DNA from 3 places in the Streptomyces sp. NPDC050509 genome. Region 1 is predicted to be linked to each of the others. Evidence: riboswitches for the same ligand, from Rfam matches in the RefSeq annotation. Region 1 holds a riboswitch; each other region holds the start of a gene.
What was found. Region 1 has a riboswitch for S-adenosylmethionine ahead of ACIBJC_RS24210 (aminotransferase class V-fold PLP-dependent enzyme). Riboswitches for the same ligand answer to the same signal wherever they lie in the genome.
Positions count from the first base shown of each region.

Region 2: another riboswitch for S-adenosylmethionine. It lies ahead of ACIBJC_RS07185 (PotD/PotF family extracellular solute-binding protein); the one in region 1 lies ahead of ACIBJC_RS24210 (aminotransferase class V-fold PLP-dependent enzyme).
Region 3: another riboswitch for S-adenosylmethionine. It lies ahead of thrC (threonine synthase); the one in region 1 lies ahead of ACIBJC_RS24210 (aminotransferase class V-fold PLP-dependent enzyme).

Region 1 is NZ_JBITHL010000008.1:334,579-343,978, forward strand. It holds gene ACIBJC_RS24200 (cytochrome bc complex cytochrome b subunit) at 1-1,010, shown strand, start outside; gene trpD (anthranilate phosphoribosyltransferase) at 1,239-2,303, shown strand; SAM riboswitch class IV at 2,491-2,608, shown strand; gene ACIBJC_RS24210 (aminotransferase class V-fold PLP-dependent enzyme) at 2,835-4,238, shown strand; gene ACIBJC_RS24215 (Lrp/AsnC family transcriptional regulator) at 4,262-4,543, opposite strand; gene ACIBJC_RS24220 (rhomboid family intramembrane serine protease) at 4,540-5,214, opposite strand; gene ACIBJC_RS24225 (hypothetical protein) at 5,402-5,653, shown strand; gene ACIBJC_RS24230 (NYN domain-containing protein) at 5,691-7,055, shown strand; gene ACIBJC_RS24235 (NlpC/P60 family protein) at 7,518-8,564, shown strand; gene ACIBJC_RS24240 (NlpC/P60 family protein) at 8,842-9,400, shown strand, end outside.
Region 2 is NZ_JBITHL010000002.1:415,151-424,550, reverse strand. It holds gene ACIBJC_RS07190 (ABC transporter ATP-binding protein) at 1-939, opposite strand, end outside; gene ACIBJC_RS07185 (PotD/PotF family extracellular solute-binding protein) at 906-2,024, opposite strand; SAM riboswitch class IV at 2,202-2,324, opposite strand; gene ACIBJC_RS07180 (beta-galactosidase) at 2,548-5,004, shown strand; gene ACIBJC_RS07175 (jacalin-like lectin) at 5,047-6,372, opposite strand; gene ACIBJC_RS07170 (PHP domain-containing protein) at 6,652-8,376, shown strand; gene ACIBJC_RS07165 (hypothetical protein) at 8,373-8,960, shown strand; gene ACIBJC_RS07160 (LysR family transcriptional regulator) at 9,013-9,400, opposite strand, start outside.
Region 3 is NZ_JBITHL010000021.1:70,848-80,247, forward strand. It holds gene ACIBJC_RS37470 (extracellular solute-binding protein) at 1-250, shown strand, start outside; gene ACIBJC_RS37475 (DUF3263 domain-containing protein) at 271-594, shown strand; gene otsB (trehalose-phosphatase) at 649-1,494, shown strand; gene ACIBJC_RS37485 (trehalose-6-phosphate synthase) at 1,517-3,046, opposite strand; gene ACIBJC_RS37490 (hypothetical protein) at 3,184-3,345, opposite strand; gene ACIBJC_RS37495 (glucosyl-3-phosphoglycerate synthase) at 3,384-4,352, opposite strand; SAM riboswitch class I at 4,550-4,677, shown strand; gene thrC (threonine synthase) at 4,695-6,002, shown strand; gene ACIBJC_RS37505 (ubiquitin-like small modifier protein 1) at 6,047-6,322, shown strand; gene ACIBJC_RS37510 (cold-shock protein) at 6,682-6,885, shown strand; gene groL (chaperonin GroEL) at 7,316-8,941, shown strand; gene ACIBJC_RS37520 (Uma2 family endonuclease) at 9,095-9,400, opposite strand, start outside.

The DNA of each region.
Region 1 (9,400 bases):
ACTTCGTGGCCCGGTTCTACTCGGTCCACATCCTGCTGCTGCCCGGCATCATGCTGGGCCTGGTCGTGGCCCACCTGATCCTGGTCTTCTACCACAAGCACACGCAGTTCGCGGGCCCCGGCAAGACGAACACCAACGTCGTCGGCATGCCGCTGCTGCCGGTCTACATGGCCAAGGCCGGAGGCTTCTTCTTCCTGGTCTTCGGGGTCATCACGATCGTCTCGGCCATCGCCACGATCAACCCGATCTGGGCCCTCGGCCCGTACCGGCCCGACCAGGTCTCCACCGGCGCCCAGCCCGACTGGTACATGGGCTTCTCCGAAGGCCTCATCCGAGTGATGCCCGGCTGGGAGATCAACGCGTGGGGACACACGCTCGTCCTGGGTGTCTTCATCCCGCTGATCATCTTCCCGCTGGTGCTGGTCGCGATCGCGGTCTACCCGTTCGTCGAGTCCTGGGTCACCGGCGACAAGCGCGAGCACCACATCCTGGACCGCCCGCGCAACGTACCGACCCGTACGGCGTTCGGTGTGGCCTGGCTGACCTGGTACTTCATCCTGCTGATCGGTGGCGGGAACGACCTGTGGGCGACGCACTTCCATCTGTCGATCAACGCGATCACCTGGTTCGTCCGGATCGCCTTCTTCGCCGGACCGGTCATCGCCTTCATCGTCACCAAGCGGATCTGCATCGGTCTCCAGCGACGCGACGCCGAGAAGGTGCTGCACGGACGCGAGTCCGGTGTCATCAAGCGGCTGCCGCACGGTGAGTTCGTCGAGGTGCACACCCCGCTGGACCAGGCTGACCTGCACAAGCTGACCGCGCACGAGCAGTACAAGCCCGCCGAGCTCGGCCCCGAGACCGACGAGAACGGGGTACGCCGCAAGGTGTCGCCCGTCGAGAGGCTCAGGGTCAAGCTGAGCAAGGGCTACTACGGCGAGCACAACCAGCTTCCCAAGCCCACCGCGGAGGAGTACAAGGAGATCACCAGCGGCCACGGCCACCACTGATCGCCCGGCCTGAAACAGGTCGCCACCACCGAGGGCCCCGGCCCGGTCTCCCCAGGGAGCCGGCCGGGGCCCTCGGCGTGCTGCTCCACGAGTCCGCCGCATCCGCCGCGTCCGGAGTACGGGCACCCCTCCGCCGGGCCCGGCGTACGCCGATAGGCTTGCGGCCGGGCCGTACGCCGTCACGCCGTACGAAGCCCACGCAGCCGTCCCAGACACCCAGGAGCGAGCATGAGCGCTGTTACCCCCGTCGGAGGCGACACCGTGGCGGCCCGCACCTGGCCCGGCGTACTGAACCCCCTGCTGCGCGGCGAGAACCTGTCCACCGACGACACGGCGTGGGCCATGGACCGCATCATGAGCGGCGAGGCCACCGACGCGCAGATCGCCGGCTTCGCGGTCGCGCTGCGGGCGAAGGGCGAGACCGTCGAGGAGGTCTCGGGGCTGGTCCGCGCGATGTACGCGCACGCCAACACCATCGAGGTGCCCGGCCGTACCGTCGACATCGTGGGCACCGGCGGCGACCTCGCCAAGACCGTCAACATCTCCACGATGTCCGCGATCGTCGTGGCGGGCACCGGCGCCAAGGTCGTCAAGCACGGCAACCGCGCCTCGTCCTCCGCGAGCGGCGCCTCCGACGTACTGGAGAAGCTCGGCGTCAATCTGGAGCTGACGCCGGGGCGGGTCGTGGAGGTCGCGGAGGAGGCGGGCATCACGTTCTGCTTCGCGGTCAAGTTCCACCCGGCGCTCCGGTACGCGGCCAAGGCGCGCAAGGAGCTGGGCGCGCAGACCACCTTCAACATCCTCGGCCCGCTCACCAACCCGGCCAGGGTCAGATCCCAGGCCGTGGGCGTGGCGGACGCGCGGATGGCGCCCATCGTCGCCGGGGTACTCGCCGCCCGCGGCAACTCGGCGCTGGTCTTCCGCGGCGACGACGGACTCGACGAGCTGACCACCACCGCTACCTCGCGGGTGTGGACCGTACGGGACGGCAAGGTCACCGAGCAGCCCTTCGACCCGCGGGACGTCGGCCTGGAACTGGTCCCCGTGGAGGCGCTGCGCGGGGCGGACGCCTCGTACAACGCCGATGTCGCGCGCCGGCTGCTGGCCGGCGAGGGCGGACCCGTACGGGAGGCCGTGCTGCTCAACGCGGCGGCGGCGCTGGTGGCGCTCGACCCGACGGGGGACCCGCTGGAGACCCAGCTCGTGGCGGGCATCGCGCGGGCCGCTGAGGCGATCGACTCGGGCGCGGCGCGGGACGCGCTGGCCCGCTGGGTGGCCGCCAGCAACGCCTGACCGCTTGACGGCGGGAGGGGGCCGGGACGCGGAACACGCGCCCGGCCCCCTCCTGTTGGACGGCGGGCTCCGCGCGCGTAGCGCCCGTCCCGTATCGACTGTCCCGTGTCGCCCGTCCGTACCGCCTGTCCCGTATCGCGGACAGCGACTTGGGCGGTCCGGGCCCCTGTGCCATACTTTCGGCCAAGGTCATGAGTGACAGCGATTAAGGCCCCGGCTCGCTGTCCGGCAACCCTCCGTCCGTGGCGGGGTGCCCCGGGTGAAGACCAGGCCGTAGGCAGCGAGGTCTGCGGCAAGCGCGGACCCCTTGCCACCTTTGGGGTCCTGGTCCTCAAGGGAGCAGTCTCGTGAGCAAGCGAATGCGTTAGGGCTTCAGGATCCGTCCGGATCCTCGCCCCTTCTTCAACCACCTCCGCGCGGTCCGTTCCGTGCGTCGAGGCATCCCCCGCATCCGGCGCCGCTCCGTCATGGAGTCGTGGAGCCGTGCGGGTCCTGAAGCCGTTCCGACTTTCCTCGCCGGGAGACAACGCCATGTCCGCACGCCCGAACGCCGCCGCCCCCACTGCCACCGCCGTCGCCGACGACCCCGCCTGTGGAGCGCCGCTCCCCGTGCTCGGCGCCGATGTGACCGTCCCCCTCGTCACCGGCGGCGAGGTGACGTACGCGGCCCTCGACTACGCGGCCAGCGCCCCGGCCCTCCAGCGGGTGTGGGACGACGTCGCCGCGTACGCCCCGTACTACGGCAGCGTCCACCGCGGCGCCGGCTACCTCTCGCAGCTCTCCACGGACCTCTTCGAGAGCAGCCGCCGCACGGTCGCGGAGTTCCTCGGCTGCCGCGCCGGCGACCAGGTCGTCTTCACCCGCTCGACCACCGACTCGCTCAACCTGCTGGCCGCCGCGCTGCCCGCCGACTGCCAGGTCTTCGTCTTCGAGACCGAGCACCACGCGTCCCTGCTGCCCTGGCGCGACGCCCGGGTCACCTACCTCGACGCCCCGCGCACCACGGACGAGGCCGTCGCCACCCTGGAGCGCGCGCTCGCCTCGCGCGACCCGCAGGGCCCGGCGCTGGTCTGTGTGACGGGTGCGTCCAACGTGACCGGTGAGCTGTGGCCCGTACGAGAGCTGGCCGCCGCCGCACACGCCCACGGCGCCCGGATCGTGCTCGACGCCGCGCAGCTCGTACCGCACCACGCCGTGGACATCGCGGATCTCGGCGTCGACTGGATCGCTTTCTCCGGCCACAAGCTGTACGCGCCGTTCGGCTCCGGGGTGCTCGCTGGTCGCGCCGACTGGCTCCAGGCGGCCGAGCCGTACCTCGCGGGCGGCGGCGCCAGCCGCAAGGTGGCGCGCCGTGCCGACGGCGGCGTGGACGTCGACTGGCACACCACGGCCGCCCGGCACGAGGCGGGCTCGCCCAACGTCATCGGCGTCTACGCGATCGCCGCCGCCTGCAAGGCGCTCACCGAGGCCGGCTTCGACGCGCTGGCCGCGCGGGAGCAGCGGCTGGTCGCCGAGGTGCGCGCCGGTCTGGCGGAGGTGCCCGAGGTCAAGGTGCTCTCGCTCTTCGGCGACGACGCGGCGCGGGTCGGCGTGCTGTCGTTCGTGGTCGAGGGGTGGAACAGCTCGCACTTCGCCGCCGCGCTCTCCGCGGAGTACGGCATCGGCGTACGGGACGGTCTGTTCTGCGCCCACCCGCTGGTCAGGACCCTGCTGGGCAGCGACCCGCAGGACCCGGGGGAGTGCGGCGCCCCGGAGGCGGAGCCGGGCGAGCGCTCGCTCAACGCGATCCGGGTCAGCTTCGGCGCGGGGACGCCGGACGAGCACGTGGAGCGCTTCGTGCGGGCGGTGCGGGAGCTGGTGAGCGACGGCGCGCGGTGGAACTACCGTACGGAGGAAGGCCGTTGCGTCCCGGACCGGGACGGCGCCGCCGCGTAACCCTGTACCTGCCGGAGGCGGTCCTACGCGTCGAGTCCGATCGCGAAGGCCGCCTCCAGGTCGTGCTGGGAGTACGTACGGAACGCGACGTGGGTGTCCGTGCCCTCGACGCCCTCGATCTTGCTGATCCGGCCGGGGATCACATCCGCCAGATCGTCGTGCCGGGCGACCCGGACCATGGCGATCAGGTCGTACGTACCGGTCACCGAGAAGACCTCGCTGACGCTGTCCAGCGCCGCGATCGACTCCGCGATCTCGGGGATCCGGTCCACGCTGGTCTTGATGAGCACGATCGCGGTGATCACGGTTGGCGTTCTCCCTCGGTGGCCGCTGGCTGGGCTCTCACTCTATCGGTACGCCAGTACCGTCCCCAGGCGTAGAGGAAGCCCGCGCCGAAGCCCACGAGGTGCGCCAGATAGGCGATGCCGGGGCCCTCTCCGGCGCCGTGCGCGGCCAGCCACTGGAGCACGAACCAGAAGATCAGCACGATCCAGGCGGGGAAGCGCAGCGGCAGGAAGAAGAGGAACGGGAAGAGGCTGGTGACCCGTGCCCGGGGGAAGAGGTACAGGAACGCGCCGAGCACCCCGGAGATCGCGCCCGACGCCCCGACCAGGGTCTGGGAGGAGGCGGCGTTCGCGAGCGCGTACACGAGGAGCGCGAGGGCGCCGGTGGCGAGGTAGAAGAGCAGGAACGCGGCGCGGCCCATCCGCTCCTCGGCCATCGCGCCGAAGACATGCAGGAAGAGCATGTTCCCCAGCAGGTGCAGCCAGCTCCCGTGGACGAAGAGCGCGGTGAACGGGGTGAGCAGGGCCCGCGGCTCGCCGTGCGTCAGCTCGCTCGGGATGACGCCCCACCGCTCGAAATAGGCGCTCTGCGCGGCCAGCAGCGCGTCGCCCTTTCCGTACGCGGGAGTGAATCCCGAGAGCGGGCTGAGGAGGAAGGCCAGACAGCACAGGGCGATCAGCCCGTAGGTCACCAGGGGCGCTCCGTACGCCGTACGCCTTTTGCTCACGGACAGAGCATGGCGTACCGGTCCCTAACGGTGCAGAGCGCCTCGCCGGGGCGCGGGGGAGCCGCGAGGCCGTAGGGTTGCCGGGTGCCATCCGCGGTTCGACGCCGCACCGCGGGGCACCGCATAGGGACGAAGAAAAGAGGACGGCACGATGGCAGCAACTCCGACGGTTCCGCAGCCCACGGCCTCCACCCGGTGGCGCTGCACCTTGTGCGGCAATCTGACCCGGTTCGATGTGACGCGCTCGTCGAAGGTCGTCGAGTACGTCCATCTGGACCTGGCCGGGGAGCCGAAGGTCGAGGAGCGTGAGGTGGTCAGTGAGACCATCGAGTCGGTGCGGTGCCGTTGGTGCAACGCGGTGGATCAGATCGAGCTGGTGGACAGGCCGGGTGCCGGTTCCTGAGGGAGCCGCCCGTAAGGGGTGGATGGGGTGACGGATCGTGGAGCAGCCCGCGAGTGGCGCTGAGCCGGCCGGTGCGGCCGGCGGTGACGCCGCGGAAACGCTCGACCGCCCGCTCCCCGACGGGGTACGGCGCCGGGTCGTCGCGCTCGTCTCGGACGCCTTCGGCGGGCTGACGGTCACGGAGCTGCCCGCCCAGCTCCGGCAGTACGCGCGCTTCGCCCCGAACAGGCGTGCGAAGTTCGCGGGTAACGCGATGGCCGCCGCGCTGGAGAGCGACCCCGTCTTCCGGCAGCGGATCGGCGAGCGGATCGGCCAGGCCCAGCCGGAGCTGGCCGCCGCCCTGGAGTCCGGATCGCCCCCCGCCGCAGCTGATCCCGTCGATGTGGCCGCCGCCGCGTACGTGCTCAGGCCCCCCGGATGGGTGAAACTGGTCGCCGCCGCCGGCGAGGAGGCGCAGCGCGCCGACGCCGAGCGCGCCGACGAGGAGAACCGGCGCGAGCTGGAGCGGCTGCGCGAGGAGCTGGCCGCAGCCAGGTCCCTCACCAAGACCGAGACGGAGCGGCTGCGCACGGAGCTGGACACCGCGCGCAAGGAGACCGAGACGCTCCACCGCAAGCTGCGCAGCGCGCTGAGCGATGTGAAGCGCGGCGAGGCCGCCCTGCGCCGTACGCACGCGGAGTCCGAGGCCCTCCGGGCGGAGAGCGCGGCCCAGGTGTCGGCGGCGGAGAGCGAGACGCGCCGGATCAGGGCGCGGCTCGCGGAGGCGGAGTCGGCGGTCGAGTCGAGCCGCAGGGCCGCCCGCGAGGGGCGCTCGGTCGAGGACATGCGGCTGCGGCTGCTGCTGGACACGGTGCTGGAGTCGGCCCAGGGGCTGCGGCGCGAGCTGGCGCTGCCGCCCGCCGCGAGCCGGCCCGCGGACACGGTCGACGCGGTGGAGCCCGGCCGGATGTCCCCCAAGGATGTGGCGGCGCGCGCGCTCTCCGATATGGATCCGGCGCTGCTCGATCAGCTTCTGGCGCTTCCGCAGGCGCATCTGATCGTCGACGGCTACAACGTGACCAAGACCGGTTATCCCACCATGCCGCTGGAGAAGCAGCGGCTGCGGCTGCTGGGCGGGCTCGCCATGCTCGCCGCGCAGTCGGGCGCCGAGATGACCTGTGTCTTCGACGGCGCGGAGCTGGTCGCGCCGGTGCTGCTCGCACCGCCGCGCGGGGTGCGGGTGCTCTTCTCCAAGCCGGGGGTGACCGCGGACGAGCTGATCCGTCAGCTCGTCAGGGCGGAGCCGCCGGGCCGGCCCGTGGTGGTGGCCTCCACCGACCGTGAGGTCGCGGACGGGGTCGCGAAGGCCGGCGCCAGACCGGTCGCGTCCGCCCTGCTGCTGAAGCGGCTTTCGCGCGTCTAGCTGACGTCCGGTCAGCTCTGGTCATCTCTGGTCATCCCTGGTCGGATCTGTCCTGACCGGGTCCGCTCTGGCGGTCTCTGCCTGCCTCTGACTACCTCTGGCTGTCTCTGGCTATCTCTGGTCAATCAACAGTGGCAATGACCGAATTGGGCGCTACTTGTATGGGCGTGGCGTCAAATGTCCGCTACTGCATGTGTATTGCCGCTCTGCTGTCTGTAGGGCGCTTGTAAATAATGTGCTTCGTGACAGAGTTTTTCCTTGCAAGGATTTGAACTGATCACAAGAAGGTCACTAGGGTCAGGCCTCGAACCTTCGCACGGTTGATCACCCATCCGGGGTGGCAGTGAAGGAACCGCCGTTTTCGCGCAGTTCGGCCCAGTTCGCGGGGGAGCCGTGCGCGCGAAGCCGGGACTGACGTCCCCAAGGACCGGCAGGCGGCTGAGGAAGAAGGAGCTCGCCTCCGTGGCGTCCCACCGTCGTCCCAAGCCCCCGAGCCGTACCCGGGTGACCGTGCTCACCGCGACCGCCGCCGCTGCCGTCGCGCTCTCCTCCCAGGCCGCCAACGCCGCGCCGACGCCGAGCAAGGCCGACGTCAAGGAGAAGGTCGACAAGCTCTACGAGGACGCCGAGAAGGCCACGGAGAAGGCCAACGGGGCCGAAGAGGCGCAGGACAAGCTGGAGAAGCAGGTCGGCGCCCTCCAGGACAAGGTCGCCCGTGGCCAGGACGAGCTCAACGAGATGCGCGACGGCCTCGGCCTGATGGCCAGCAGTCAGTACCGCACCGGCGGTATCGACCCCGCGCTCCAGCTCTTCCTCTCCTCCGACCCGGACAGCTACCTGGAGAAGGCGTCCACGCTCGACCAGGTCAGCGGCAAGCAGGCCGAGTCGCTCAAGCGGATCCAGGACAAGCAGCGGACCCTCGCGCAGCAGCGCCAGGAGGCCCAGGGCAAGGTCAAGGACCTCGCGGACACCCGCAAGGTGCTCACCGAGAAGAAGAAGGAAGTCCAGGGCAAGCTCGCCTCCGCGCAGAAGCTGCTCAACTCGCTCACCGAGAAGGAGCGGGCCGACCTCGCCAAGGCCGAGGAGGAGCGCGCCAGCCGGGGCAGCGGCGGCGGCTCGACGTCCTCCCGCACCGACCTCGGGGACACCCCGGCCTCCTCGTCCCGCGCCGCCGCGGCGTTCGCCGCCGCGCAGGGCAAGATCGGCACGCCGTACGTCTACGGCGCCTCCGGCCCCAGCTCCTTCGACTGCTCCGGGCTCACCTCCTGGGCGTACGCGCAGGCCGGTGTCTCCATCCCCCGGACCTCCGAGTCGCAGGCCAACGCCGGTACGCGGCTCTCGCAGAGCCAGCTCCAGAAGGGTGACCTGGTCATCTTCTACGGCGACCTGCACCACGTCGGCTTCTACGCGGGCAACGGCCAGGTGCTGCACGCGCCCAAGCCGGGCGCCAGCGTCCGCTACGAGGCCATCGGGAACATGCCGTTCCAGTTCGGTGTGCGCATCGCCTGACCGCCGGGCGAGCGTGGGCCGGCTGTTGACGTCCTGACCGTCATCTCCGGCTCGACACCCGCCCATTCGGGGGAATTCCCACCCCACACGCTGACACCCGCGCCCCGCCGATGACCTTGAGGTCTACGGCGGGGCGTCACTTTGTGTGCGCGGGGCGGTCGTTGGCCGCTCCGTGATCGCCCGGCTACTGTCTGCTCCGCGCAGCACCGGCCAGCGGTCCGCCCACCGGGCGGCAGGGCTGCGCCTGCGCGTACAGCGGAAGGGAGTTCGGCTTCCCGTGGTGTCCCATCGCCGTCCCTCACAGTCCGGCCATGCTGCTCTGCGTTCCGGCACCCGTGGCAGCGCCGTCGCCGCCGTGTCCCTCGCGGCGGCCACGACGGCGGTGGCGCTCGGCGCCGCCCCGGCGGGCGCCGACCCACAGGCGACGCCCGACGCGACCCGGGCCCAGGTCGACCGGCTCTTCGAGCAGGCCGAGCGGGCCACCGAGCGGTACAACAAGGCGGGCGAACGCGTCACGGAGCTGCGGACCCTGCTGGACACGGCGCAGGACAGCGCCGCGCGCGGCCAGGAGCGCGTCAACGCGATGCGCGGCGCGCTCGGTTCGCTCGCCGGCGCCCAGTACCGCTCCGGCGGCGTCGACCCCACCCTCGCGCTGCTGCTCTCCTCCGACCCGGACGGCTATCTGGAGAAGGCCGCCGTCCTCGACCGGGTCGGCGCCCGCCAGTCCGGCGCCCTGAAGGAACTCGGCCTGGCCCAGCGCGGCCTCGGGCAGGTACGCAGCGAGGCCGCCCGCGACCTCGCCGAGCTGGAGCGCAGCCGGGCCGCCGTCGCCCGCC
Region 2 (9,400 bases), on a different contig from region 1:
GTCACTGTCGCTGTCGGCCTCGACGGCGCGGACCGTGACGCGTTCCGGGCGTACGGCGAGGGTGACCGTCTCCCCGTCGGGCAGCGTGGCCAGGCCGGAGTCCAGCCCGACCCCGCCCAGGTGGAGCGTCCCGTCGGGGGCGCCGGTGCCCTGAAGGATGTTGGCCGCGCCGATGAACTCGGCGACGAAGCGGGTCGCGGGCGTCCGGTACACCTCGGTGGGGGTACCGAGCTGTTCGACCCGGCCGCCGTTCATCACGGCGATCCGGTCCGAGAGCGACATCGCCTCTTCCTGGTCGTGCGTGACGAAGACCATGGTGATGCCGAGGCGCTGCTGGAGCTCCCGCAGCTCCACCCGCATCTCGCGGCGCAGCTTGGCGTCGAGGTTGGACAGCGGCTCGTCGAGCAGCAGCACCGCGGGCCGGGTGGCCAGCGCGCGGGCCACGGCGACGCGCTGCTGCTGGCCGCCGGAGAGCTGCTTCGGCCTGCGGTCCGCGTACGCCTCCAGGCCGACGAGGCGCAGCGCCTCGGCGACGCGTTCGTCCCGCTCGGCGCGCTCGGTGCGGCGCACCTTGAGTCCGTACGCGACGTTCCCGGCGACGGTCATGTGCGGGAAGAGGGCGTAGTTCTGGAAGACCAGCCCGAGCCCCCGGCGGTGCGTGGGGACGTCGGTGAGGTCGGTGCCGTCCAGGGTGATCCGGCCCGCGGTGGGGCGGACGAACCCCGCCAGGCTGTTGAGGAGGGTCGTCTTGCCGCAGCCGCTGGGGCCGAGGACGGACAGGAACTCGCCGCGCCGGATCGAGAGCCGGTCGACGTCGAGGATGCGCTGCCCCTCGTACCCGGCGGCCAGACCCTCGATGTCGATGTGCGCGGCGGTCCCGCCGCCGGTGTCGTGCCGCTTCCCGGTCACTTGAAGATCTGATTCCACCGCTGCTGCCATTCGTTCAGCTTGGGGGTCGCCGTCTTGTAGTCGACCCAGGTGAAGGTCTTGTAGACGGCCTCGCCGTACTTGACCTTGTCCTTGAAGCCGGGGCTGTAGTCGATGGTGTCGTTGCCCGCGCCGTAGAAGGTGCCCTCGGCGAAGGGCTTCTGGTGCTGGGCGGCGCTGAGGTAGTTCAGGAACGTGTAGGCGGCCTTGGTGTGCGCGCTGCCCTTGGGCACGTAGTACGAGGTCAGCGCGCCGACGGCGCCGGACGCGGGGTAGCTGAAGCCGATCGGCTGCCCCTCCTCGGCCATGGCGAAGGCACGGCCGTCCCAGAAGGGCACGATCCAGGCGTCGCCGTTCTGCAGGACGGTGGAGACGCTGCCCGCGTCCGCCGGGTACGCCGAGACGCAGCCCTTGAGCGCGGCGAGCTTCTTGAACGCCTTGTCGACGTCGGCGGGGTTGGAGAGCTTGCCGCCGTCCTGGGAGACCAGCGCGGAGAAAAACTCCAGGCCCGCGTTGTAGGTCAGCGGGGGCAGCGCGACATGGCCGCAGTACTTCTTGTCGAAGATGTCGGTCCAGTCCCGGGGCGCCTGCTTGATCTTGTCGGTGCGGTAGAGCAGACCGTTGGAGCCGGTGGTCAGCGGTACGCCGTAGGAGGAGCCGTCGACCGTGGACTGCTGGGTGAGCACCGGGTCGAGCTGCTTCCAGTTCTTCAGGTCGCCGGTCTTGAGCGGCTGGAGGAGACCGCCGCCGACCGCCTGGTGCAGGGAGCCGGGGGTGAGGGCGACGACGTCGAACGGCGCGTCCTTGCCGCCCGCGGCGCGGAGCTTGGTGAGCCAGGCCGAGTCGGCCCCGTACACGAGGTTCACCTTGATGCCGGTGTCCTTCTCGAAGGGTGCGACGAAGGACTTCTTGAAGAGCTCACCCCAGGGGCCGGCGAACGCGGTGACGGTGATCTGCTCCCCCTTGGCACCGGACCCGCCGTCTCCGGAGCCGCCGGTGTCGACACCGCAGCCGGCGACGGCGGCGAGGACGGTGACGGCCGAGGCGAGGGCGAGCAGGGAGCGTCGCCCGCGAGGGCGTGACAGGGCAGGTCTCATGAGGGAAGGGCTCCTCGGTGCGGGGTGGCGTCGTACGGCGCGCCGGCCCGTGGGTGATGGTTCGCCGGCCGCTCGTCGAGCGGGGGCCGCTGGACGGGGCACCATGACGACGCTCTGTGAGGCACCGCGTCCGCTGTCATCTCGTGCTCCCGTCCCAGGTACTGGACCTGGCTGACAGGTCCGCGCTTGCTCCCGGCACATCGGTGTGCGCGTGGAGCCGTGTCATCACCCGGGGCACCCCACCGCAGAAAGGAGGGTTGCCGCCCAGCAAGCCGGGGCTTGTCGCTGGGACTCGTGACATCGAGAAACGTAACACCCTGTGGCGGCGATCTGAAGACGAGGTGGATCACATGAACATCACACCTGGATCACAGAGCAGCGGATCAGGAAAGACTGATACTGGCCAGATGTGCCGCTCCCCCCGTGGTGGGCCCGAGTGAGGAGTGCTTCTTGACACGGCCCTGAGCCGTGCCGACCATGAAGCGATCTTCCCCGCCGTCCACCGACGCAGGAGCCGTTCGTCGTGTTGTCACTGCACGCCCATGACCTGCACGCTCCCCCGCCCGGACCGTCGGGCCACCTGTCGATGGGCAGCCCGGAGGGCGACGGCGACGGCGTCCACGGACCCCTGGTCCCCGACAGCCGCAGGATCCTGCGGGGCGGGGTCCCCTGGCTTCCGGTGATGGCGGAATTCCACTTCAGCCGCTATCCGGCCGCCGAGTGGCGCGAGGAGCTGCTGAAGATCCGGGCCGGCGGGGTGGACACCGTGGCCACCTACCTCTTCTGGAACCAGCACGAGGAGAGCCGCGGGACCTTCCGTTTCGACGGCGGCCGTGATCTGCGCCGCTTCGTCCTGCTCTGCGGCGGCCTCGGGCTATCCGTCGCCGTCCGTGTCGGCCCCTGGTCGCACGGTGAGTGCCGGGGCGGCGGCTTCCCGGACTGGCTCGACGGCGCCGGTTGCGTCCCGCGCACGGACGATCCGGCCTATCTGGCGCTCGTCGAGCGGTACTTCGCCCGGATAGGCCGGGAGCTGCGCGGCCTCTCGTACGACGAGGGCGGCCCCGTCATCGCCGTACAGATCGAGAACGAGCTGTACGACGCACCCGCGCATCTGGCGACGCTGCGCCGCGCCGCGGAGGCCGCGGGCATCGCCGCCCCCTTGTGGACGGCCACGGGGTGGGACGCCGCCGACCTCCCGCGCGATGTCCTGCTGCCGGTGTACGGCGGCTACCCGGAGGCGTTCTGGGCGGAGGCGCACGACGGGTGGGCGCGGGAGATGCGCCGGCACTACTTCTTCACCCCGGTCAGGGACGACCCCACCATCGGCGCCGATCTGCGCTCCGCGACGCGGGCGAGCCACGGGGCGCCGGACGACCGGCGCTACCCCTACCTCACCTGTGAGCTCGGCTCGGGCATGGCCGTCGCGTACCACCGGCGGCCCCTGGTGCGGACCGCGGACGTCTCCGCGCTGGCGCTGGCCAAGCTCGGCAGCGGCTCGGTCTGGCAGGGGTACTACCTGTACCACGGCTGTTCGCAGCGGCTGGATCTCGCGCTGCCCAACCAGGAGTCGCACGCCACCGGTTACCCCAACGACCTGCCGTCGGTCAGTTACGACTTCCAGGCGCCGCTGGGCGAGTTCGGGCAGGTGCGCCCCTCGTTCCACGCGCTGCGCGCGCAGCATCTGCTGATCCAGGACTCCGGGGCGCGGCTCGCGGACATGCCGCTGCGGCTGCCCGACACGTGTCCGGCCGGCCTCGACGACCGGTCCACGCTCCGCTGGGCGGTGCGCTCCAACGGTACGGAGGGCTTCCTCTTCGTCAACAACCACCAGCCCCACGAACCCCTTCCCGACCACCACGGGATCCGTTTCCGCGTCGAACTCGACGGCTGTACGCGACAGGTTCCGGCCACGCCGGTGACCGTGCCGTCCGGCGCGCACTTCGTGTGGCCGCTCGGGTACGAGGCGGGGCCGGGCGTACGGCTCGACTGGGTGAGCGCGCAGCCGCTGACCCGGCTGGAGATCGACGGGGTGGCGACCGCGGTGTTCGCCGCCACGGCGGGGATCGCCCCGCAGTTCCCGCTGCCCGCCGGGGCTTCGGTGTCGGCGTCGGCCGCGAGCGCCACGCGCGACGGCCGGACGGTGGTGGGGATCCCCGAGCCCGGGACGGACGCGGTGGTGACGGTCACCGGGCCCGGGACGGACGCGGTGGTGACCGTCACCGGGCCCGAGGGTCCTGTCCGGCTGCTCTTCCTCACCGAGGAGCAGGGGCGCCGTCTCCAGCGGGTCCGGATCTGGAACGCGGAGCGGCTGGTGCTCTGCGACGACGCCGTGCTGGCCGACGGGGGCGAACTGCGGGTCCCCACCGAGGCGGAGACCGTCTCCCTCTCCCTGGCGCCCGCGCCCGCCGCCGGGCTCCACACACCCGCGGACGGTAGGACGGGCCTCTCCGGGCCCCGCGCCGACGGCGTCTTCACCACCTGGACGGCATCGGTGGCCCAGGCCGGGGTCGGGGCCACCGCCGTCGCGTGCGTACGCGCCGAGGCCGTGGCGCCGCCCGCCCGTGAGGGCGGCCCGCACCGCCGCGCCTCGGCGCCGGTGGACGCCGACTTCGCGGAGGCGGCGGTCCACCGGATCGCCGTCCCCCGCGCGGCGTTCGACGAGGGCGGAGAGGTGCTGCTGCGGCTCACGTACACCGGCGACGTGGCCCGCGCCTACATCGACGGGCGCCTCGTCGCCGACCACTTCTGGTACGGCCCGGAGTGGGACATCGGGCTGCGCCGGCATGCCGCGGAGGCCGTCGAGCACGGCGTCGAGATCCGGGTGCTGCCCCTGGGCCGCGCCGACGGGGTGTACGTCGACGCGTCGGTACGGGACGGCCTGGCGGCGGCCAGGACCCGGGCGTCGGTGGACTCCGCGGCGTTCGTCCCGGTCCGCCGGGTCCGGCTGCGTACGGCGGAGGACCCGGCCGCCGGCTCCTGACCACGTGAGCGCGACGACGTGAGCGCGACTACTGGCGCACGACTACTGGGGCGCGTAGACGACGCCGAGCTTGTCGATCCCGTCCCCGGAGCGGCCGGTGAAGCCGACGATCCGCCACCCCGACGGCGCGGTGTAGGTCACCGCGTCCGAGGTGGCGGTGCCGGCGGCGAGGGTGCGGCCCCGGTCCGTCGTGAACGCGGCGGAGAAGATCCGCGTACGGCCGTCCTTCTGGCCCTGGGTCAGCTTGACCGAGGTGAGGTGTTCGCCCGTGGCCAGGGTGAGCGAGGAGGCGGTGCCGCCCGTACCGCCGTGGCTCAGCACCGTACCGCCGTCGAGGGTGAGGCCGACCGCGTCGAGCCGGGCTCCGCCGCGCAGGGTGAGGGTGCGGGGCGCGGGGGTGGCCGGAAGGGCGCGGGCGTCGTTGAACGCGGTGCCGTGCGGGCCGCCGAAGAAGTCGGAGGCACGGCGGTTCGCGGGCTGTGACCAGGTGAGGTCGACGGCGTGGGGGTAGTGGTCGGAGAGGTGCTTGCCCGCGCCGTCGAGAAACGCGCGCCACGCGTTGGTGTAGGTGGTGGCGTCGAGACCGACCAGTGGGCCGCTCCGGTAGAGGACCTTGTCGACGACCTCGCAGGTCTGCGTGGGCGCGACGGTGTCGCACACCAGCGCGTCGCTGCCGAGGGCAGGGGCGGAGCCGCCGCGTACCAGCTTCACCCAGGCGTCGGTGAGGCCGTTCTCGGAGACGAGGGTGCGGATGTTGTCGCCGGTGCGGGTGTAGCGGGTGTTGGTGTCGCCCATGACGACGACGGCGTTGCCCTCGCTGTACGTCCGGATGAAGGACGAGAGCTGGACGATGTTGGCGCGCCGGGCGGCCAGCGCGGCGTCCGTGGTGTCGGCGTTGGTGTGGACGTTGTAGAGGTCCACGAAGACGCCCTCGGCGAGCCGGACCCGGGCGAGCGAGAAGCCCTTGGGGGTGAGGCAGTCGGTGCCCGTGCAGTCGTTCCAGCGGACGCGCTCGAAGTCCTCGAAGGGGTGGTCGGAGAGGGTGTTGAGGCCGTCGCCGAAGGCGGCGCCGCCGCTGGTGGCGGTGCGGTACGGGTGGGTGTCGTTGGCGTACAGCGAGGCGTGGTAGTTGAAGTCCTCCTGGACGTTGACGATGTCGTACGGGCCCAGGCGCTGCCCGATGAGCGGAGTGTTGGTCTCGGGGTCGCTCTGGCCGAGGCCGAGCGGGAGCCCGGCGATGTTGTACGTGAGGACCTTCAGCGTGCCGGAGTCGGCCGCCGGGGCCGCGGCGGCCTGGGTCGCCGGGGTGACGGCGAGGCCGGTGAGCGCCAGCGCGCCGGCGGCGAGGACGCCGGCCAGTCTCCGTATCGGAGTACGCATGTGGGGGCCTTCCTGGGGGTGAGAAGGGTGCGGGGGCGAGAAAGGTACGGGTGCGCGAGGTACGGGCAACGGTCCTGCGGAGGGTCATCATGTACGGTCAAGTGGCCTGCCGCACAAGGGCAGTTGCCGATTCGGGTGTCCGGAGCCGCGGGGCGCGTCATCCCGCCGTACGGCGGCCGCCCACTGATCATCCCTGGATCGCCCACTGTTCATGTTTCACCCGGAACCTCTCTGTCACAACGGCAACAACCGGACACAGGAGCTTCCATGGGCCACGGGCACCACCACCCTCACTCGCACGCGCACTCCCACGCGCACGAAGCGAGCACGGCGCTGCCGCCCGCGCTCGACACCTCGGTGCCCGACGAAGCCCTCACCCCCGACCAGCTCTCCCGCCGCTCGATGCTCCGCAACACGGGGCTGCTGGGCGCCGGGCTCGCCGCGGGCAGTGTGGCGGGCGGCGCGGTGGCCGGCTCCCCCGCGTACGCCACGGGCCGGGGCGGACCGGGCGGCTCCCGTACGAACCGCAAGGGCGGCTTCCTGTGGCTGGCCGGTGACCACCACATCCACACGCAGTACAGCAGCGACGGCAAGTACCGGGTCGTCGACCAGGTGCGGCAGGGCGCCAAGCATGGCCTGGACTGGATGGTCATCACCGACCACGGCTCCGGGACACACGCCAAGATCGGTGTGGAGAAGGTCAACCCGGACATCAAGGAGGCCCGTGCCGCGTACGACGACACGCTGGTCTTCCAGGGGCTTGAGTGGAACATCCCGGCGGCCGAGCACGGCACGGTCTTCGTCCACCCGGGCCGGAACGAGGTCGCGGTCCTCAAGGAGTTCGAGACCTCCTTCGACGGCTCGGTGCGCGGCGCCGGTGACTCCACCCCGGCCAACGAGGCACTGGCCATCGCCGGCCTCTCGTTCCTCTCCGAGCAGGTCCAGCGGCGCAAGGTGCGGGACGCCCTGATGCTCGCCAACCACCCGTCGCGCAAGGGCATCGACTCCCCGCACGAGATCCGCGCCTGGCGTGACGCCACGTCCCGTAACCACCAGATCGCCGTCGGGTTCGAGGGTGCGCCGGGCCACCAGGCCGCGGGGATCGCGGCGCCGACCGGGATGGGCCGCGCGCGGGGGCTGTACGACGGCAGCCCGGGCGCGGGCTCCTTCGCCGGCTATCCGCTGGAGAGCTACCGCACCTGGGGCGGGTTCGACTGGATGACCGCCACGGTGGGCGGTCTGTGGGACAGCCTGCTCGCCGAGGGCAGGCCGTGGTGGATCACCGCCAACTCCGACTCGCACAACGTGTACGCGGACACGGCGAAGCGCGGCGGCCCCGACTCCGACTTCACGGCCAACGGCAAGCACACCGACCCGGTCTACCGGGGCGGGCTCGACCTCACCGAGGGCGACTTCTGGCCGGGCCAGTACAGCCGTACGCACGTGGGCTCCGACGGTTTCTCGTACGCGGCGGTCATGGACGGCATCCGCGCCGGGCGCGTCTGGGTCGACCACGGCGGTCTGATCAGCGGCCTCGACGCCCGGGTCGCGGGCGGCGGGCGCTGGGCCACGCTGGGCGGCGCCCTGCACGTACGGCGCGGCACGAACGTGACACTGACGGTCGACATCGCGCTCGCGGCCGGCGCGAACTGGGCGCAGTTCGTGCCGAAGCTGGCCCGGGTGGATGTGATCCAGGGCGATATGACGGGCGAGGTGAAGGACAAGGACACGTTCACCGCGCCGACCGCCAAGGTCGTCTCGTCGTACGACGTCGACAAGTCGACCGGCACCGTCCGGCTCACCTACTCCCTGGGACGGGTGGACCGGCCGCTCTACGTCCGGCTGCGCGGTACCGACGGCAACCGCTCCGCGGTCGGCGCGCGGGGTGCCTCCGTCGACCCCGCGGGGCCCGCGCTCGACGTCGTCGGCGACGCCGACCCGTGGCGCGACCTGTGGTTCTATTCCAATCCGATCTGGGTGCTGCCCGCATGACAGCGGCGACGGTGATCGGTGTCGACGCGGCCACGGCCGGTCTGGGCGACGCCGATCACCTGGCCCGGGCGCTCGCCGGTGAACTGGCCCTGCCGGACACCGCGTCGGTCGGTACGCACGCGGTGCGCGCCGGACGGCCGCACCTGGCGCTCTCGCTCACCCTGCCGGACGCGGCCACAGCCACCGAGGCGTGGTGGGCGCTGACCCGCCGTACGGAGCCGGAAGCGCTCGGGCTCGCCTTCGGTGAGCGGCGCCACGGCCCGGCGGAGCTGGCCGAGGGGGCGGCGCACGCGGTGGCCGAGCGGACGCTCCACGGCGCGGGCCGGGCGGTTCTCTTCCCCGGCGCGGGCGCGCTCACCGGCACGGTGGGTGTGGCCGAACTGCTCGCGGTGTCCGCCGTGGACGAGGTGGCGCTGCTCGGCGCGGCCGGGCCGCCGGACGGCGCGCGCCGGATCCTGACCCGGGACCATCTCCGGCCCGAGTGGCGGGAGGGGCGGCTGGTCCTGACGGTGATGGAGGCGGCGGGCGGGGTCCTGGTCCCCTTCGAGGTGCCGGACCCGACCCCCTGCTGCGCCGACCACTGAGGCGCCGGACGGACTGAGCACGGGCCCGGGCCACGAGTGCCCGGGCCCGTGCTCAGTCCGTCCGGTACAGATCGGTGAGCAGTTCGATCGCGGCCCGCGTGGCGGGGTGCGGCGCGTCCGACCACCAGGCGAGGCGTACGGCGATGGGCTCCGCGTCGCGGACCGGGCGGTAGACGACGCCGGGGCGCGGGTACTGGTCGCGGGTGGATTCCGCCGTCACCCCCACGCAGCGGCCGGTGGCGATGGCGGTGAGCCAGTCGTCGACGTCGTGAACGGCCTCCGCCACCGGACGGGACTCCGGCGGCCACAGCTCCGTGGTGGTGGTGCCGGTCCTGCGGTCGACGAGCAGGGTGCGTCCGCCGATGTCCGCGAGCCGGATCGAGCGGTGCCTGGCCAGCGGGTCGTCCGCCGCCATGGCGCAGTAGCGCCGCTCCAGGCCC
Region 3 (9,400 bases), on a different contig from region 1:
GTACGACCTGCTGCCGGTCACCTACAGCGCGAACGCGGGGATGCTCGCCGACCCGGAGCACCAGGACCTGAAGACGTTCCTGACGGCGCTGCCCGAGTCGGAGCTGTTCCCGTACGGCAAGAACTCGTGGTCGCAGGTGAGCGAGAGCTTCAAGAAGAACATCGGCAGGGCCGTCGAGCCCGGCGCGAGCCCGGGGGCGGTGCTGGGGCAGATCGCCAGGGACGCTTCGGCGGCGGAGGCCTCCGAGTAGCCGAGTAGCGTGTCATCGATATGACCACGCCTGCCCCCGACCCCGATCCCGACCCCGCCGCTGAGCCGGATCCGGAGCCCGCCCCTGAGCCGGAACCCGCCGCTGAGCCCGGGCCCGCCGCGGCCCTGTCCGGGCGGGACCGGGCCGTACTCGCCATGGAAGGGCGCGGCTGGCCGGGCCCCGGCGCCAAGGAGCGGGAGATCCGCGAGCGCCTGGGCCTCTCGCCGACGCGCTACTACCAGCTCCTGAACGCGCTGCTCGACGACCCGAGGGCGGCGGAGCACGACCCGGTGACGGTGAACCGGCTCCGCAGGGTCAGAGCGGCCCGCCGCGACCTGCGCTGACGGACGGGCCACATGTCTGTCCGTACGCCGGTGGACGTGGATAAGGTCGGGGGCATGGGCAGCCACGCGTACTCCCTGCCGGAACCGACCACCCCCGCCGGCGCCGACGGCCTGGCCGCGCTTCTCGCCCGGCCCGGCGCCGCCGTCGTCGCGCTCGACTTCGACGGCACCCTCGCCGAGATCGTCCCCGACCCCGAACAGGCCCGCGCCCACGAGCGCGCGGTCCCCGCCCTCGCCGCCCTCGCACCACGCGTCGCCTCCGTCGCGGTGGTCACGGGCCGCCCCGCCGGAGTGGCGGTACGGTACGGCGGCTTCGCCGGGGTGCCGGGGCTGGAACACCTGGTCGTCCTCGGCCACTACGGCGCCGAGCGCTGGGACGCCGTCTCCGGTACGGTCCACGCCCCCGCCCCGCACGAGGGCGTCGCGGCCGTACGCGCCGAACTCCCCGGATTCCTCGAACAGTTCGGCGCCTGGCGCGGTACCTGGATCGAGGAGAAGGGCCGCGCGGTCGCCGTCCACACCCGCCGTGCCACCGACCCGCAGGCGGCCTTCGAGGCGCTGCGCGAACCGCTGGCCGGACTCGCCGCACGCCACGGCCTGATCGTCGAACCGGGCCGCATGGTCCTGGAGCTGCGCCCGCCGGGCGTCGACAAGGGCGTGGCGCTGCTGGAGTACGTCCGCGAGACGGGCGCCGAGACGGTCCTGTACGCGGGCGACGACCTGGGCGACCTGCCGGCCTACGCGGCGGTCGAGAAACTCCGCTCGGACGGCCACCCGGGCCTGCTGGTGTGCAGCGGCACCGAAGTCCCCGAACTGGTCGAACGGGCCGACCTCGTCCTCCCGGGCCCGGCGGCCCTGGCGGACTTCCTGGCGGAACTGGCGCGCACGGCAGCCCCGTAGACCCGAGGTCTCTCAGGAGACCTCAGGCCCGCAGCGCCTCCAACTGGTCCAGGAACCAGCGCTGCGGCGGCAGGGCCGTCGCAGCGGCGGCCAGGCGCTTGGCGCGGTCCGTGCGCTCCGCCGTGGGCATCGTCAGGGCCTCGTGGAGGGCGGCGGCCGTCGCGCTGATGTCGTACGGGTTCACCACCAGGGCGTCCTCGCCCAGCTCCGCGTAGGCGCCCGCCTCCCGCGACAGCACCAGCGCGCAGGCGCGCTCGGAGAGGACGGGGATCTCCTTCGCGACCAGGTTCATGCCGTCGCGGATGGGGTTGACCAGCGCCACGTCGGCCAGGCGGTACGCGGCCAGGGAGCGCGCGAAGTCGTCCTGGACGTGCAGGACGACCGGGGTCCAGCCGTCCGTGCCCAGCTCCGCGTTGATCCCGTCGGCGACCCGCTGGACCTCCTCCGTGTAGGAGCGGTAGATCGCCAGGTCCTGCCGGGAGGGGTAGGCGAAGGCCACGTGGACGACGCGCCCGCGCCATTCGGGGTGGTCGAGCAGGAGCTGCCGGTAGGAGAACAGGCCCCGGACGATGTTCTTGGACAGCTCCGTACGGTCCACCCGGACGATCGTCCTCCGGTCGGCCCCGTCCGGGGTGCTGCCGATCTGCTCGCGCAGGGTCACCATCCGCTCGGCCACGTCCGGGCGGTGCGCGCGCTCGCGCAGGAAGTCGCCGTCGGCGCCCAGGCCGTGGACCGCGAGATACGTCCGGCCGCCGGAGGGGCCGGGGGTGTTCCCGCGCGGGAAGGTGAGATGGCGCCCGCCGTCCCCGGCTCCGTCCTCCGGCCAGTGCGCCGTCAGGCCCCGGTCCGCCAGCACCGAGCGGGCGCACTCCTTGAACGCCTCCGCCCACCGCCAGGTCAGGAAGCCCAGCCGGTCGGCGCCCAGCATGCCCAGCAGCAGCCGCTCCGCGATGTCGTCGGGCAGCAGCCGGAAGTACTCCGCGGGCGCCCACGGCGTGTGCGAGAAGTGCCCGATCCTGAGGTCGGGGCGGAGCGCCCGCAGCATCCCGGGGACGAGCGCCAGGTGGTAGTCCTGCACCAGGACCGCCGCGGCCTCGGCCGCCTCCTGCGCCAGCGCCTCGGCGAAGGCGCGGTTGTACGTCTCGTACGCGGCCCACTGGGCGCGGAACTCCGGGCCGAAGGACGGCTCCAGCGGGGTCTGGTAGAGCATGTGGTGGACGAACCAGAGGGTCGAGTTGGCCACGTCGTTGTACGCGGCCGTGTACACCTCGGGCTCGATGCCCAGCATCCGTACCCGCTGCCCGCCCGTGTCGGCCGGGTCGAGGCGGCCCTCCGTACGCCGGACGGCCTCCCGGTCGCCCTCGCCGAGCGCCGCGCACACCCAGACGGCATCGTCGTCCGCCCCGATGGCCGACAGGCCCGACACCAGACCGCCGCCGCCTCGTTTGGCCGCCAGCGTGCCGTCGTCGCGCCGCGTGTACGAGACGGGGCCGCGGTTGGACGCCACGAGGACGCGGGCGGGCGCGGGGGTGCCGGACTGCTCGGTAGCCATGTCGCGAAACCTAGCCCGTCGCGGAAACGCTCAAACGTACGGTGCGTGTGACGTCCCCGCCGGCCCGGTCGCGCCAGTCCGTATCGGTCGCGGCGCCCGCTCGGTCCCGCCGCCCCGCTCAGCCGACGCCGTCCCGCTCAGTCGCGCCGCCCGCGCGCCGCGGCCAGCGCGACCACCCCGGCGCCGGTCAGCGCGAACGCCATGCCGCCCAGCAGCCACAGCCGCTCGGCCGTGGACCCGGCCTGCGCCAGCACCCGCGTGAACTCCGAAGCTCCCGACAACGCAAGATTCATGCCCATGAGGGAGGAATCTAGGCAAGTAGTGCGATGATCCGACGTTACGCCGCGCGTCCGGCCGTGTACTCCGCGATCTCCCGCACCGGCGGACGCTCCTCCGTGTCCACCGCGTGCGTCCGCGGCGTGAAACCGTCCTCGCCCCGCTCGAACTGCGTGAGCCGCGGCCGTACCAGATGGCCCCGCTGGAGCCGGAGCTGCGCCGTACGGTAGATCGCCGCTGCCATCCGGCCCAGCGCCCGGTCGTCCTGGTGACGGTGGAGCCGTACACCCACGTCCACCTGGGCCAGCGCGTCGAGCCCCACCGTGTGCAGCGCGTCCACCAGCAGGCCCAGCTCCACGCCGTACCCCACGGGGAACGGCAGCCGCTCCAGCAGCGAGCGCCGCGCCGCGTACTCGCCGCCCAGCGGCTGGACGAAACCGGCCAGCCGCGGCCAGTGCAGATTGAGCAGCGGGCGCGCCACCAGCTCCGTCACCCGCCCGCCCTGGCCGGCCCCGCCCTCCGTACCGCCGCCCGTACCCCCGCCCAGCGGGCGGTCGTACATCGCCTTCACGAACTGCACCTCAGGATCGGTGAGCAGCGGGCCCACGATCCCGGAGACGAAGTCCGGCGAGAACTCCCGCAGGTCGGCATCGACGAAGCACACGATGTCGCCGCTCGTCACCAGCAGCGACCGCCACAGCACCTCGCCCTTGCCGGGCAGCGCGGGCAGCCGCGGCAGGATCGCGTCCCGGTGCACCACCCGCGCGCCCGCCGCCGCGGCGACCTCGGCCGTACGGTCGGTGGAGCCGGAGTCGATCACCACCAGCTCGTCCACGAGCCGGACCCGCTCCATCAGCTCACGCCGGATGACGGCGACGATCGCGCCGACCGTCTCCTCCTCGTCGAGCGCCGGCAGGACCACGCTGACCGTGCTGCCGCGCGCCGCCTTCGCCGCCAGGAGCCGGTCGGGCGTACGGTCCCCCGCCGACCAGGAACGCCTGGTCAGCCAGTGCTCCACCTCTTCCAGCACGTTCGGTACTCCCTGCGCGGTCCTTGATATGTGCGGTATGTGCCACGACATGTGCCACGACGTGATCCATCTCGCGGTGCGGACGACTATCTCAACCCTCCACCCCTTCGGTTACAGTCTTGAACAACACGAATGACCACCGCATGCCGGGGTCATCACGTGAACAAACGCACCGGACCCAGGCTCCGGCGCCATAGCGCTCATCCAGAGGGACTGAGGGAACGGCCCGTTGAAGTCCCGGCAACCCTCCCGCCGACCGCGAGGTCACGGTGGGGAAGGTGCCAATTCCGTCTTGCGGCGAAGTACGTCGCGAGGAAGATGAGGAGAAAGGGCCTCGCCATCATGGCTGTGCAGACCGTCCCGACCGGTACGAACGAGACCGGTGCCAACGAGACCGTCGACCTCGGACCCGCCACCGCACTCTCGTGCCGCGAATGCGGAGAGCGCTTCGACCTCGGCCCCATCTTCGCCTGCGTGAGCTGTTTCGGGCCGCTCGAAGTCGCGTACGACCTGCCGAGCGGCAGCCCCGAAGAGCTGAAGAAGCGCATCGCCGAGGGCCCGGACAACATCTGGCGGTACGCGCCGCTGCTGCCCGTCCCCGCCGACGTCGCCTCGAAGCCCAACATCAACCCCGGTTTCACGAAGCTGGTCAAGGCCGACAACCTCGCCCGTGAACTGGGCGTCACCGGCTCGCTCCACATCAAGGACGACTCCGGCAACCCGACGCACTCCTTCAAGGACCGTGTCGTCGCCATCGCCGTCGAGGCCGCCCGCGCCTTCGGCTTCACCACCCTCTCCTGCTCCTCCACCGGCAACCTCGCCGGCGCTGTCGGCGCCGCCGCGGCCCGCGCCGGCTTCCGCTCCTGCGTGTTCATCCCGCACGACCTGGAGCAGGGCAAGGTCGTCATGGCCGCGGTGTACGGCGGGGACCTGGTCGGCATCGAGGGCAACTACGACGACGTCAACCGCTTCTGCTCCGAGCTCATCGGCGACCCGCTGGGCGAGGGCTGGGGCTTCGTCAACGTCAACCTGCGGCCGTACTACGGAGAGGGCTCCAAGACCCTCGCGTACGAGATCTGCGAACAGCTCGGCTGGCGGCTGCCGGACCAGATCGTCATCCCGATCGCCTCGGGGTCGCAGCTCACGAAGATCGACAAGGGGCTCCAGGAGCTGATCAAGCTCGGCCTCGTCGAGGACCGGCCGTACAAGATCTTCGGCGCCCAGGCCGAGGGCTGCTCGCCGGTCTCCACCGCCTTCAAGGCCGGGCACGACGTCGTACGGCCGCAGAAGCCGGACACCATCGCCAAGTCCCTGGCGATCGGCAACCCGGCCGACGGGCCGTACGTCCTGGACATCGCCCGGCGCACCGGCGGCGCGGTGGAGGACGTCAACGACGAGCAGATCGTCGACGCGATCAAGCTGCTGGCGCGCACCGAGGGCATCTTCGCGGAGACCGCGGGCGGCGTGACCGTCGGCGTGACGAAGAAGCTCATCGAGGCGGGCGTGCTCGACCCGGCCCTCACCACCGTCGTCCTCAACACCGGTGACGGGCTGAAGACGCTGGACGCCGTGGCGCCGACGACCGGCCCGACGGCGACGATCCGCCCGAGCCTCGACGCGTTCCGCGCCGCGGGCCTCGCCGCGAGCTGACCACGTCGCGAGCTGACCACCGACACCGAGAAAGGCTTCCCACCATGAGCGTCAAGGTCCGTATCCCCACCATCCTGCGCACCTACACCGGTGGCCAGGCCGAGGTTCCGGCGGAGGGCGCCACCCTCTCCGAGGTCATCCAGTCGCTGGAGGCGAACCACCCGGGCATCGCCGGGCGCGTCCTGGACGACCAGGGCAAGCTGCGCCGCTTCGTCAACGTGTACGTGAACGACGACGACGTCCGCTTCGAACAGGGCCTGGAGACCGCCACGCCGGCGGGCGCGGGCATCTCGATCATCCCGGCGGTCGCCGGAGGCTGACGCCGCCGGAACGCAACGCAGAACGGCCCCCTCCGCAAGCAGAAGCGGAGGGGGCCGTTCTACATGGTTGAGCACGGTAGAGTGTGGGAACGCCCCGCTGTCGCCCGCTCCGTACGCGAGCGAGAACGCGACAACATGAGGGCAAAGTCCTGGAGCCTTTTGCGGCGTACGTACGCTTTGCCCGGCCCGACTTGTCCCGGAACGCAGTGGATTCAGCACTATGCGTGTTCGGCCACGCCCAGAATTCTCGTCCGATTGACCTGTTGCAGAGGGCAGTTGGGCAGATACATTCAGCCGCGGTCGACGCGTTCCGGCGCGAAGTGTGGCCCCGTGCAAGGGCCAGTAATAGGGGAGTTGGCATGGCTCAGGGCACCGTCAAGTGGTTCAACGCGGAGAAGGGCTACGGCTTCATCGCGGTCGACGGTGGTGCGGATGTATTCGTCCACTACAGCGCGATTCAGATGGACGGCTACCGCACCCTTGAAGAAGGTCAGCGAGTGGAGTTCGAGATCTCGCAGGGCCAGAAGGGTCCGCAGGCGGACATGGTCAAGCTCGCCGTCTGATCCCGGCGCGATCGGCCACCGACGCACTCACGTACTCGGTACAGACTCCGCATCGCACTCACGCATGAGGGGCCCGCATCCCGCACCAGGGATGCGGGCCCCTCATGCGTGACCCTCCAACGATGCCCTGTGGGCGCTTGCGCCCACCCGTCGCCCGACCACCACCCCTCCAACGATGCCCTGCGGGCGCTTGCGCCCACCCGTCGCCCGACCACCACCCCTCCAACGATGCCCTGCGGGCGCTTGCACTCTCGGGGGTCGAGTGCTAATTATTGGCGTTAGCACTCTGCAAGTGAGAGTGACAACTTAGGACCGGGTCGGTGAGGCCCGAAGAGCCGGTGGGGCAAGGAACCGCCGACTCTCAGGCCGTCCGTCGCGGGCGCCAGCGCGGTCCGGAGCAATCCACCCCAGTCCGGGAGGACCACTTCACATGGCCAAGATCATCGCGTTCGACGAGGAGGCACGGCGCGGTCTCGAGCGCGGGATGAACCAGCTCGCCGACGCCGTCAAGGTCACCCTTGGTCCCAAGGGCCGCAACGTCGTCCTCGAGAAGAAGTGGGGCGCCCCCACGATCACCAACGATGGTGTGTCCATCGCCAAGGAGATCGAGCTCGAGGACCCGTACGAGAAGATCGGCGCCGAGCTGGTCAAGGAAGTCGCCAAGAAGACGGACGACGTCGCCGGTGACGGTACGACCACCGCGACCGTCCTCGCCCAGGCGCTCGTCCGCGAGGGCCTGCGCAACGTGGCGGCCGGCGCCAACCCGATGGCCCTCAAGCGCGGCATCGAGAAGGCCGTCGAGGCCGTCTCCGGCGCCCTGCTGGAGCAGGCCAAGGACGTGGAGACCAAGGAGCAGATCGCTTCGACGGCCTCCATCTCCGCCGCCGACACCCAGATCGGCGAGCTCATCGCCGAGGCGATGGACAAGGTCGGCAAGGAAGGCGTCATCACCGTCGAGGAGTCGCAGACCTTCGGCCTTGAGCTTGAGCTCACCGAGGGCATGCGCTTCGACAAGGGCTACATCTCGGCGTACTTCGCCACGGACATGGAGCGTATGGAGGCGTCGCTCGACGACCCGTACATCCTGATCGCCAACTCCAAGATCGGCAGCGTGAAGGACCTCCTTCCCCTGCTGGAGAAGGTCATCCAGTCCGGCAAGCCCCTGCTGATCATCGCCGAGGACGTCGAGGGCGAGGCCCTGTCGACCCTGGTCGTCAACAAGCTCAAGGGCACCTTCAAGTCCGTCGCCGTCAAGGCCCCGGGCTTCGGTGACCGCCGCAAGGCGATGCTGAACGACATCGCCATCCTCACCGGCGGTACGGTCATCTCCGAGGAGGTCGGCCTCAAGCTGGAGAACGCCGGTCTCGACCTGCTCGGCCGCGCCCGTAACGTCGTCATCACCAAGGACGAGACGACCATCGTCGACGGTGGCGGCGACAGCGACCAGGTCGCGGGCCGTGTCAGCCAGATCCGTGCCGAGATCGAGAACAGCGACTCGGACTACGACCGCGAGAAGCTCCAGGAGCGCCTCGCGAAGCTGGCCGGCGGCGTGGCCGTCATCAAGGCCGGCGCCGCGACCGAGGTCGAGCTCAAGGAGCGCAAGCACCGCATCGAGGACGCGGTGCGCAACGCCAAGGCCGCCGTCGAGGAGGGCATCGTCGCCGGTGGTGGCGTGGCTCTGCTCCAGGCTTCCTCGGTCTTCGAGAAGCTTGAGCTGACGGGCGACGAGGCGACCGGCGCGCAGGCCGTCAAGCTCGCGCTGGAGGCTCCGCTCAAGCAGATCGCCGTCAACGGTGGTCTTGAGGGCGGCGTCGTCGTGGAGAAGGTCCGCAACCTGACGGTCGGTCACGGCCTGAACGCCGCGACCGGCGAGTACGTCGACATGATCGCCGAGGGCATCATCGACCCGGCGAAGGTCACGCGCTCCGCTCTCCAGAACGCCGCGTCCATCGCCGCGCTGTTCCTCACCACCGAGGCCGTCATCGCCGACAAGCCGGAGAAGGCCGGTGCGGCCCCGGCCGGCGGCGGCATGCCGGGCGGTGACATGGACTTCTGATCGACCTGAGGCCGCCCGGACGCCCGCCGCGTCCGGCCGGCCGGTCGATCGACCGTCCTGACCGAGGGCGGCACCCCTTCTTCGAGCCTTCGGCTTTCGAGCCTCGGCTTTCGAAGGGGTGCCGCCCTCGGGCTTTTCCGCGACCGTCGGCGGTCAGCGGGTGTAGTCCTTGAGCTTCTCGGTCTCCAGGGTGATGCCGACGGGGTGGGGGAGCTTGACCGTGGCTCCGTACGGGTGCGTGAGACGGCTCATGTACTTCCCTCCGCGTGGCTCGGAGTACACCACCAGCGTTTCGGCGTCCCGGTCGACGAGCAGGTACACGGGGATGTCGGTACCGGCGTAGCCGTCGCGCTTCTCCACGCGGTCGCGGCGATCGGTGTCGCGGTCGTGGGAGGTGACTTCCAGGGTCATGAGGACACCGTCGGCCGAGGCCCATTCGCCATGGCCCACGAAGTGGTC